DNA from 2 places in the [Limnothrix rosea] IAM M-220 genome. Region 2 is predicted to be linked to the other one. Evidence: predicted binding sites of a transcription regulator. Region 2 holds the regulator's gene; the other holds the start of a gene.
What was found. Region 2 encodes HrcA, which represses chaperone genes, less so after heat shock. Its sites were predicted from a motif close to TTAGCACTCNNANNNTNNGAGTGCTAA; they were not measured.

Region 1 (5,439 bases), on a different contig from region 2:
TCTTGCCCAGCCCCAATCCATCTCTAAATAGGCGATCGCATAGAACTGCGCTAATAAATTAATCCCTGTAATCAGGATCAACGCACCAATCGTTACGCTAGAAATTTTTAGATCAAGGGTCAGATCCAAACCAGCGGCCTGAAGCCACGTAAAAGAAACCTTTTGGACTGGTTGCTGCCATGTTTCGAGAAACGCCACACAGCTATGCACTAAAGCCGTAATAGTGCACAGAATATTGAGATAACCCGCTGGGCGGGGTCCCATTTTTCGATTAATGCCGGGCATCCACAATGCCGATAAACCCATCCCAATTAGGGTGTAGCAGGGGACAAGCCAGACTGTCTGACTAAGAGATGTATTCATGTGAGGATGGCGTCAAGTTTGTGTGCTGATATTGATATGTGCTTGAAATAGACTGTACTGTGTCAATGGACAATTGAGAAAACAGTTTTTTGCAGGAAAAGAGTGTCTGTACGCACCTGAGTTTATCTGCCCAACTCTCCGAAGAGAATATAGAAAAGACTCAATAGCTTTGGCTAATTTAAAGAATCACTAGCATCCCAGCCAAATGGTGGTTAGACCGGTTAGCCTTCGGTCATCGCAGATCTCTCCAAATACTTGGAGAACAGGAGTCGTTACACTGCTCTTTTGTTTTTATTAAGTTAGATTGAGTTTAACAATGTCATAGACGATAGTCAATGAATGAAAATATTGACATAGCTTTAATTCTATATAAGCAATACTAAACATTCCTGTGCTGTTAGAAAAGGAAAGCGATCGCCCATCAGCACACCCAGAATTTTTAGGCTTAGGATGCCCCAGTCCAATAAATTTTTGCCCCAATCCAAACCTGACCACTGGTCACAACCCGCCCGAACGCACCGCCGCCCCAATTATCATAGAGAGCAGCCTTTAGTCCCGGTAAAACTTCATCCATGCGCTCACAGGGTTTTGTTTCATTCAGCATTTTGAGTTGACCATCGCCTAACTGCAAAATTTTGCCGCGACTTTGGGTGAGATCTAAGCCCCGCACGAGAATATTGGCACGCCGCACTGAGGGGTCAAGATCAGCTTCTAATGCCATCATCACTCGCTCCCACACCGCTGCATCAAGGAGGGTAACCTGTCGCCAGCCCCGTTGATCAGCATTATTTTGTAACCCTTTACCTTGCACCAGCTCCGCCCGTTCAACGCTATCCATGGGTGCTCCTTTGCCCCGTTTAATCCAAATTTTTTCGACTGTGCCCACTGCGACCATCGCTCACTCGCTCTATGCTGCGCCGTCGATATTTTACTTATAAAAATCCCTCGAAACCTAGGGCGATCGCCCCACAACCCACAGCGAAATCTACCCATATGAGCCGATATGATTTTTATGACATTAGTATTCGGATCTCGTCGTATCCTCTGTCTATAAGTTGATCAATAAATTGATCAGTATTTCATTTTCTTTGATCAGGGAAGCACAAGTTTAGTCACGCAGCTAATGCCAATCAATAGCTTTGAATTTTTAATCCTTATCCTCTACAGCTGGGTTTTATGGTATGTCTACCAAAGTATTGTCGAAGAGCTAGATCAGTTAACAGCCATCAAAATGAACCAAGGTCAGTTACAAGAGCAGCTAGAAAGCCTTGGTTTAGCCAAACAGCTCACCATCCAGTGTGGCTTTTCCCGCACCCCCCTCGCGGAAGAAATGCGGACATTTACGCTCATTGTGGCGAATCGCTTGCCGGAAGGAAGCTATCTTTATGTGGACTGGCAGCGCAGCACTTTTCGCACCTTTAGTGGTGAGGTGAAACGTTTATTTCGTATCCCCCGTGGCCAAAACCTTGATTTATTTGAAGGACAGTCTCTGAGCATTGTCGCGCCGGGAGAAACCCTCGTTGAAATTGTTACCCTCGAAAATTGTTTGATGTTTGATAAAGAATCCGGCTACTCAATTGTCAGTCCAATTTTTAGGATTCCGGAGTTAAAAAAGGCTCGCGATCGCGGTATGCAGTTTGGGGTAAATGTCTTTTTCCATGAGCCTGCCCGCCCGGAGGAAAATAAACCCGATCGCTTCTATGCCATCACTTGCCCTTTTAATATTGTCAAACTTCCGTGGCAAAGTGCTGTTTACTGGCGGCCAAAACGTTAGGGCGATCGCCGCAACATCACAACCAACTAGGTGAATTCTTGGCAACTTTACACTAGGATAAAACCACACTTAGCTGGCCTGACCCCGCCCTAAGCTTGTGAATGGCTTTGAAATTTTGCTCCTGTTTGTCTATATCATCATGCTCTGGTATGTCTATCAGAGCATTGTTGAGGAGATTAATAATCTGACCGAAATTGTCCTTAATAAAGACTTTCTCAAGGTACAGCTAGGCAAATTTGGACTGGAAGAAAAACTCTCTTTAAAATTTGACTTTGGTAAGTCGCCCCTAACCGATACGCTAAACGACTTTAAAATTACCCTCGAAAACCAAACCTTCAAGCAATATTTTGCCGTCCACTGGAATCAAAGTACCTTAATGGATTTTGACGGCAAATCCCAACGCCTCATCCGCTTACCACCCGCCCTCAATATTGATCTGTTTCAGGCTCAAGCCAGTAGTGTCATCTCACCGCGGGAAATCCTAGAAGACAAGTTAACCGTTGAAAGTAGCCTGAAGCTCAAAGGCCAAGACACTCCCATTTACGAAATTGCGGCACCCATCTTTCCGTCTGATTTATTAAAAGAGGCGCGCGATGAAAATTTTGATTTTGAGCTGACCTTGATGCTCCAATGCTCTGAGTACGATTCTGAAAAGTGGTATCCGGTGGTCTATCCCATTACCTGTAGCTTTGACATTGTTAAAAAGCCGTGGCAAAAGGCGCTGTACTGGCGACAAAAAACCGATAAAAAGAAAGCTGACAAGAGCAAAAAAGAGAAAATAAAAAAATCTCGCAAAGCACGCAAACAGGCAAAAGACGACTATCGTAGCCAGCAGAGCAAATGACCTGTTGACTTAAAAAGAATTTAAAGTGACGACGCGGCGAAGGGGAGCACAGGGGACGGGGAGATTTTTCATTTAAAAGTATTGCCAATGTCCAAAAATGTATGCTCAAACTTTTTCTCCGTGTCTCCCTTTCTCCGTGTCTCCCTTTCTCCGTGTCTCCCTTTCTCCGTGTCTCCATTCCCCCTCTCTCCGTTTCTCCTTTTCTACCAAGGCCGCTCAATCCCTGACCCAAACCGACTTCAGCTAGCCCTAAATCTTTAGTTCGGGAACCCGTACATTTCGGGGTGTTGTATATGTTGAAACATCTCGGCTAAATTAGCACTCAGAGATTGAGAGTGCTAAACTTTCATTCGCAACTATTTTAGTCATTTTAGAAATCTGGAGATTTTATCCATGGCAGCAATTAGCATCAATGTTTCTACCCTCAAGCCCCTCGGCGATCGCGTCTTCGTCAAGGTTAGTGAGTCTGAAGAAAAAACTGCTGGTGGCATCCTGCTTCCCGATAGTGCAAAGGAAAAGCCTCAAATCGGTGAAGTTGTTGCCGTCGGTGAAGGCAAGCGCAACGATGATGGTAGTCGCTCCGCTGTTGATGTAAAAGTTGGCGACAAGGTTCTCTACTCTAAGTATGCTGGTACTGATATCAAATTCAGTGGCGATGATTATGTTCTCCTCTCCGAAAAGGACATCCTTGCAACTGTTGCTTAACATTTTCTGTGATTGTTAGGTAATCCCAGTGATTTAGATTTTTTTATTTTTTCTTGTAAATCTCTACAGATAGGAATTCATTCCCTATGGCTAAGTCTATTATTTATAACGAAGACGCACGTCGCGCTTTAGAGAAGGGCATTGACCTCCTCGCTGAAGCTGTTGCCGTCACTATCGGTCCGAAAGGTCGTAATGTTGTCCTCGAAAAGAAATTTGGTGCACCTCAAATCGTTAATGATGGTGTCACGATCGCCAAGGAAATCGAGCTAGAGGATCACATCGAAAACACGGGTGTTTCTCTGATTCGCCAAGCGGCTTCTAAAACGAATGATGTGGCTGGTGACGGTACAACAACTGCGACTGTCCTTGCCCATGCAATGGTTAAAGAAGGTCTCCGTAACGTGGCGGCTGGTGCCAACCCCATCGCCATTAAGCGTGGTATCGACAAGGCTTCTGATTTCCTCGTTGGTCGCATTAAGGAACTCGCTAGCCCCGTTGAGAACTCCGAGGCGATCGCCCAAGTGGGTTCTATCTCCGCTGGTAACGATAAGGAAGTCGGCGAGATGATTGCCAGAGCGATGGATAAGGTCGGCAAAGAAGGCGTTATCTCCCTTGAAGAAGGCAAGTCCATGGAGACTGAGCTAGAAATCACGGAAGGGATGCGTTTCGATAAGGGCTACACTTCCCCTTACTTCGTCACCGACACTGATCGCATGGAAGCGGTTCTGGAAGAGCCTTACATCTTGATCACTGACAAGAAAATCACCCTCGTTCAGGACCTCGTTCCTGTGCTTGAGCAGGTTGCTCGTCAGGGTAAACCCCTGATGATCATCGCTGAGGACATCGAAAAAGAAGCTCTCGCAACCCTCGTGGTGAACCGTCTTCGTGGTGTACTCAATGTTGCTGCGGTTAAGGCTCCCGGTTTCGGCGATCGCCGTAAGCAGATGCTCGAAGATATTGCAGTTCTCACTGGTGGTCAAATGATTACCGAAGACGCAGGTCTCAAGCTTGAGAGCACCACTATCGATATGCTCGGCACAGCTCGTCGCGTCAATATCACCAAAGACAACACCACAATCGTTGCTGACGGAAACGAAGCCGCAGTTAAAACTCGTTGTGACCAGATTCGCCGTCAAATCGATGAGTCCGAGTCTTCCTACGATGTCGAGAAGCTCCAAGAGCGTTTGGCTAAGCTCTCCGGTGGTGTGGCAGTAATCAAAGTTGGTGCTGCAACTGAAACTGAAATGAAAGATCGTAAACTCCGCCTCGAAGATGCTATCAACGCAACTAAGGCTGCTGTCGAAGAAGGTATCGTTCCTGGTGGCGGTACAACCCTTGCTCACCTCGCTCCTGAACTGGAAGCTTGGGCAAACGATAACCTCTCTGCTGAACAGCTCACCGGTGCGCTAATCGTTGCTCGTGCTTTGACTGCTCCTCTCAAGCGTATTGCTGAGAATGCTGGTCAGAACGGCGCGGTAATCGCTGAGCGCGTTAAGGAAAAGGACTTCAACACTGGCTTCAACGCTGCAACTAACGAATTTGTTGACATGCTTGCTGCTGGTATCGTTGACCCCGCGAAAGTAACTCGTTCTGCGACTCAGAATGCTGCTTCTATCGCTGGCATGGTGCTCACAACTGAGTGCATCGTTGTTGACAAGCCTGAAAAGGATGCTGCTGGTGCGGCTCCCGGTGCAGGTGACTTCGACTACTAAGTCTCAAAAAAAATCAAAAACTAAACTAGGTTAAGTTTTTA
Region 2 (5,439 bases):
TAGCTTGGCCGCGCCATTATTTAAAGTGACACCCGTCTCTAAATCATGTCCTGTCAACAAACGAGGAATATCAACAAAAGTTGTCGGCGCACCATGATTAAATTCGAGATTAAGCAATTGACCAGCTTGGGATAGTCGTAGCGTATTTGTACCCGGTACAGCCGTGAGATTGATCGTTCCCCCTGACGCGGTCAGTGAACCTGTGTTGATAATCTGTGAAGCAAAAAGATTAATCCTTTGGCCTGCATTAACCGCTAAATCTGCGCCATTAATAATGCCGCCAGTACCATCAAAGAAAAATTGGTTGGGCGTACCAACAAGCTCTGCATAATTCGTTGCCCCTGACCAAGGAGCATCACCGAAACCGACTCCTGTAGCCGTAGTTGCAGTAAAGTCCGCTGATAAATTTAATTGGGCATTTTCACCGAAAACAATGCCACTAGGATTGATTAAATATAGGTTGGCATTACTACCACCAACACTAAGCAAACCATCAATTAGAGAAGGATTAGCGCCACTGACCCTAGACAAAATATTTTGAATCGCTGGCGTACTGACAAATGTCGCACTTTGATTTGTACCGACATTAAAATCCTGAAAATCGTGAAATAGATTATGACCATCCCCAGAAGTGATCCCGCCAGAAATATTCCAGTTTTCACCATTATTTGTAACGACGGTATTGGTTGTGTTTGCCGTGGGCGTAATCTGGGCGATCGCCGGTATTGTCAAACAGCTAAAACTCAAGCCAATGGTGGCAAACAATAAGCGAAAATAAGACACGTAAAACTCCTCAAGCTGGCTGAGATGACTGATTAGAACTCTTTTTTCTAATGGGGAAAATGACCATGGCAACAGGTTACCCGCCAACACAATAGTCTAGTTAGCACTTTTAATTGGGGCAAGTAGTCCCGAGTTTTTCAATACACCCACGCCGTCCTATGATTATGATATTTAAGCCAACCTCAAACGGAATCCCCGCTTTAATCTTTGCAATAACTTCGATTTGAGAAAATGTTAGTTAGTGAGAAGATCATCTATGAGTTTAGTCTACGTCCTTTTATTTAATGCCCGTACCGAAAACGAGGGTATTCACACGCTCCAAGAGGGCGATCGCAACAAGATCTTAATGTTTGAAGATAAAGATGATGCGACTCGCTTTGCTCTAATGTTGGAGGCTCAAGATTTTCCGCCAGTGACGGTAGAAGGCATGGAAGATCGAGACATTATCGAATTTTGTGAAGGTGCTGACTACGGCTATGATCGCATCGCCCCCGGACAATTAGCTGTACCACCAGAGAATAATGTCGACGAAACTGACTGGAGCGAGTCTGGTAGCTATGAGGCAAAAGCAGAAAAGTCAGAAAAAACAGAAAGTGAAGATGAAAGTGATCTGTCTGATGATGAGCTAGAGCGTATTCGTCAGCAATTAGAAGGGTTACTTTAGGTCTATCTTTGGTCTCACTCTATGGAGCCACCGTGTTTATTACACACCAGAGTTTAGGCTAATTCCGGTTGGGCTGTGAGGCTGGCAGAAATATAGTCGGCGGTAGCTTCCACAAGGGCGATCGCATTTTCATAGAACATCCGCGTTGGGCCAATCACACCGACACTACCAACGGGGACTTCTTCTTGGTAGTAGTTGGCGGAAACCATGGCGCAGGTTTTCATAGGTTCTAGGGGATTTTCTACACCAATGTGGATCAGCGTTGTACGCTCATCGCCATCACGGTTAAACATTACCGGGACGAGCTGCTCCTGGCGCGCCTCGATGAGATGCAAAAGTGTCTGTAGTTGCGTCAGTTGCGAAAATTCAGGTTGGCGCAGTACTTCAGAAATGCCATGGACTAAAATCGGTGTCGAAATATTACTCTGATTCACCTTGGCAACCGTTTGGCACACCGTTTGTAACACCTCGGCACAGTGGCGAAAATCCTGATCTAGCGCTTCTAAGTCTAGTCTAGAAATCTCTTCCAGCGATCGCCCTTGGAGATGATGATTTAAAAAATTCGCGAGAATTGCCAATTCATCGGGATCGGACTCTAGCTCTAGGGCAACAGATTGGGGCTGAAACGTATCAGTCACCACAACCATAATAATTTTGTTTGACGAGAGAGGCAGTAACTGCAAATGTCGCAATCTGGCATGGTGTTGCTGGGGAACAGTAATTAAGGCAATATAGCCACTCAAAGTCGCCAAAATCTGATTAGCTTGCTTTAGGGTCGCTTCTAGACCCCAAAGCTGTTCATCGGACTGTTGATGGAGCGTCTGACGGACTTTTTGGCGTGTCTGGTGATTTGGTGTTAACAATTCATCGACATAAAAACGATAGCCAGAATCGGACGGAATACGCCCCGCAGATACGTGGGGTTGATACAAAAAACCTGCCTTTTCGAGTTTCCCCATGACATTCCGAATCGTGGCTGAGCTCACCTGAAAATCATATTCCTTGACTAGGGTTTTAGACCCAACGGGTTCAGCGGTAGAAATATAGTGATTGACCGTTGCCCGAAAAATATTTTGGTATCTCGGATTAAGAATATTTTGAGCAGCCATAAAGTGTAATGGGGAACAGGTTAAGCCCGTAAATTATGTGGCAAGTGTTAAAGAAATATTAATTTTGTTCGTCATAGGATCCATAAAAAAGATTGCTTTATTTTAAGAAATAAACTCAATCTGTGGCAGCTAGTATAGCTGATTTCTTCCTTTTGACTAGTAGCGGGGTACGCTGCGGTCAACGCTTAGGGAATAGGCATCGATGCCACCCATAATATTGATGGGATTGGTAAAGCCATTTTGTTGTAGCCACTGGCACATTTGGGCAGAGCGCATGCCGTGGTGACAAAGGACATAGGTTGGCATGGTGGGGTCGAAGTCTTGGGTAATTGTGGGGGACCACTCTTCAAATTTGCTCAGAGAAAGTACTTTAAAGCCGTCGATGGAGCAGATCTCTATTTCTTGGGGTTCTCGCACATCAATGAGCTGTAAATCTTGGTCTAGTTCTTTGGCGATCGCCATTTTTTCTGCAAGGGTTTGTACCGAAATTTCTTGGAAGGTCGTAGTCATAGGGTCTTTTTTTTGATGTTTTTATCGTGTTAGCAAATGTAATGACAGCTGCACAAAAAGCGGGAAAATTTCATTAATAATTTAGAAAGTTTTAGGGGGGTTATGCCAATGTTGTCGGTGTTTCAGTTTGTCACAAAACTGTTCAAAGTTAAGGAGTATTGCAGTTCCTGCGATCAAGTGCTCACCCCAATTTCAGAATGGTACAAGTAACAGTAGAGGTCTATCGAAGCAGTGGAGGACATCCTAATATGCCCTAGCCGTTGGCGATCGCCTCACCTTCCCAGCACGACATCTGATTAGACGTTTTATTTGTTTAAGAAAACAGCCATTACTTGAGTTTGTATGGATTTTGCCAATTTTCCGTGGTTATCCACGATTATTCTATTTCCCATCGTTGCAGCTTTATTTCTGCCGATCATCCCAGATAAAGACGGTAAAACAGTACGATGGTTCGCCCTAACTGTAGGTCTTATCAATTTCACCATTATCGTTGCCGCCTTCTACACGAGCTATGACTTTAGTAGCTCTGAGCTGCAACTCACTGAAAGCTATACCTGGGTTGAGGCGATCGGCCTCCGTTGGTCAGTCGGTGCAGACGGTCTGTCCATGCCCCTGATTTTGCTTACTGGTTTTATTACGACCCTTGCCACCCTTGCAGCTTGGCCGGTTACCTTTAAGCCAAAATTGTTCTACTTTCTGATGCTGCTGATGTACGGCGGTCAGATTGCGGTCTTCGCGGTACAAGATATGCTCTTGTTTTTCTTTACATGGGAGCTAGAGCTTGTCCCGGTATATCTCATTCTCTCCATTTGGGGCGGTAAAAAACGTCTCTATGCAGCGACTAAGTTTATTATTTACACCGCCGGGGGATCGCTCTTTATTTTAATCGCAGCCCTCACCATGGCGTTCCACGGTGATACGGTCACCTTCGACATGACGGCGATCGCCAACAAAGACTTTGGTCTGAACCTCCAACTTCTTTTGTACAGCGGTTTACTCATCGCCTACGGCGTAAAACTTCCCATTTTTCCACTACACACTTGGTTGCCCGATGCCCACGGTGAAGCAACAGCACCAGCACACATGCTCCTCGCCGGGATCCTCCTTAAGATGGGTGGCTATGCCCTATTGCGGATGAATGCCGGGATGTTACCCGATGCCCACGCCCTTTTTGGCCCAGTGCTCGTCATTTTAGGTGTTGTCAACATTGTTTATGCTGCCTTGACATCCTTTGCCCAGCGCAACCTCAAACGCAAAATTGCCTATTCCTCCATTTCCCACATGGGCTTTGTGCTCATCGGGATGGCATCCTTCACTGACCTAGGAACCAGCGGCGCAATGCTGCAAATGATTTCCCACGGTTTAATTGGAGCCAGCCTCTTCTTTATGGTCGGTTCTACCTACGACCGCACCCACACCCTCATGCTTGATGAAATGGGCGGCGTTGGTAAGAAGATGAAAAAAATCTTTGCCATGTGGACAACCTGCTCTTTTGCCTCCCTCGCCTTGCCGGGTATGAGTGGTTTTGTGGCAGAGCTGATGGTCTTCGTCGGTTTTGCCACCAGTGATGCCTATAGCCCCACTTTCCGTGTCATTGTCGTTATCTTGGCGGCGATCGGTGTTATTCTTACGCCTATTTATCTCCTCTCCATGTTGCGGGAAATCCTTTACGGCCCGGAGAATAAAGAGCTGGTCGAACACGAAGCCCTTGTAGATGCAGAGCCACGGGAAGTGTTTATTGTTGCCTGCTTACTCATTCCAATCATTGGTATCGGCCTTTATCCAAAAGCCGTCACCCAGATTTATGCTTCCACCACAGAGCACCTAACAGAAGTGTTGCGTGCTTCCGTGCCCAGCTTAAATCAGATGGCTAAGGCCAATGCGTCTGATCTGGCATTTTTCCGCGCGCCGGAAATTGAGCCAATCTCACAATATAAATAGCCATTTATAAAGCCACAAAGTCTTTAATGGCTTGTTTTCAAAATCCTCTGCTGCGTTGGCGGGGGATTTTCTTTTTGCGTCAAATCAGGGCAACGGAGAAATTTGTTCAGCTGAAGTCACGGGTTCGTTGCTATTGACGGCGTTTAGAGCAAAAGCCCCATCATTGGCACAGGGGATTAAGGTTTGATTTTGCGTAATACTGCGACAAGCTGCTCTCATTAGGATTTTTGCAAAATCTTCTTTTTTAACTCGAAACCATTATTGATTTGTTCAATTTACAGGCTTATGGAAGAGGTCTATGCAATATTGAGCACTCTCAATAGTCTTGTTTTAGTCGATCCCGTTACTCAGATGAAGTCCCATCGTTCACTAGAGCAGCACTGGAAACCAGTTCGATACGCTCAGGATTACCGAAAAAGTCTTTAGAAATAT

Region 1: a site for HrcA is predicted at 3,297-3,323, ahead of groES (co-chaperone GroES). Genes of this name have one in related genera too.

Annotation. Positions count from the first base shown of each region.
Region 1 covers NZ_MRBY01000024.1:14,862-20,300, forward strand. Annotated here, with positions in the region: gene NIES208_RS10775 (NAD(P)H-quinone oxidoreductase subunit F) at 1-363, opposite strand, end outside; gene NIES208_RS10780 (MOSC domain-containing protein) at 809-1,258, opposite strand; gene NIES208_RS10785 (hypothetical protein) at 1,487-2,137, shown strand; gene NIES208_RS18980 (hypothetical protein) at 2,235-2,981, shown strand; gene groES (co-chaperone GroES) at 3,375-3,686, shown strand; gene groL (chaperonin GroEL) at 3,773-5,398, shown strand.
Region 2 covers NZ_MRBY01000029.1:8,784-14,222, forward strand. Annotated here, with positions in the region: gene NIES208_RS11870 (CHAT domain-containing protein) at 1-783, opposite strand, end outside; gene NIES208_RS11875 (DUF3110 domain-containing protein) at 1,040-1,447, shown strand; gene hrcA (heat-inducible transcriptional repressor HrcA) at 1,501-2,556, opposite strand; gene NIES208_RS11885 (rhodanese-like domain-containing protein) at 2,713-3,066, opposite strand; gene NIES208_RS11890 (NAD(P)H-quinone oxidoreductase subunit 4) at 3,409-5,007, shown strand; gene NIES208_RS19680 (hypothetical protein) at 5,092-5,226, opposite strand; gene NIES208_RS11895 (D-alanyl-D-alanine carboxypeptidase) at 5,351-5,439, opposite strand, start outside.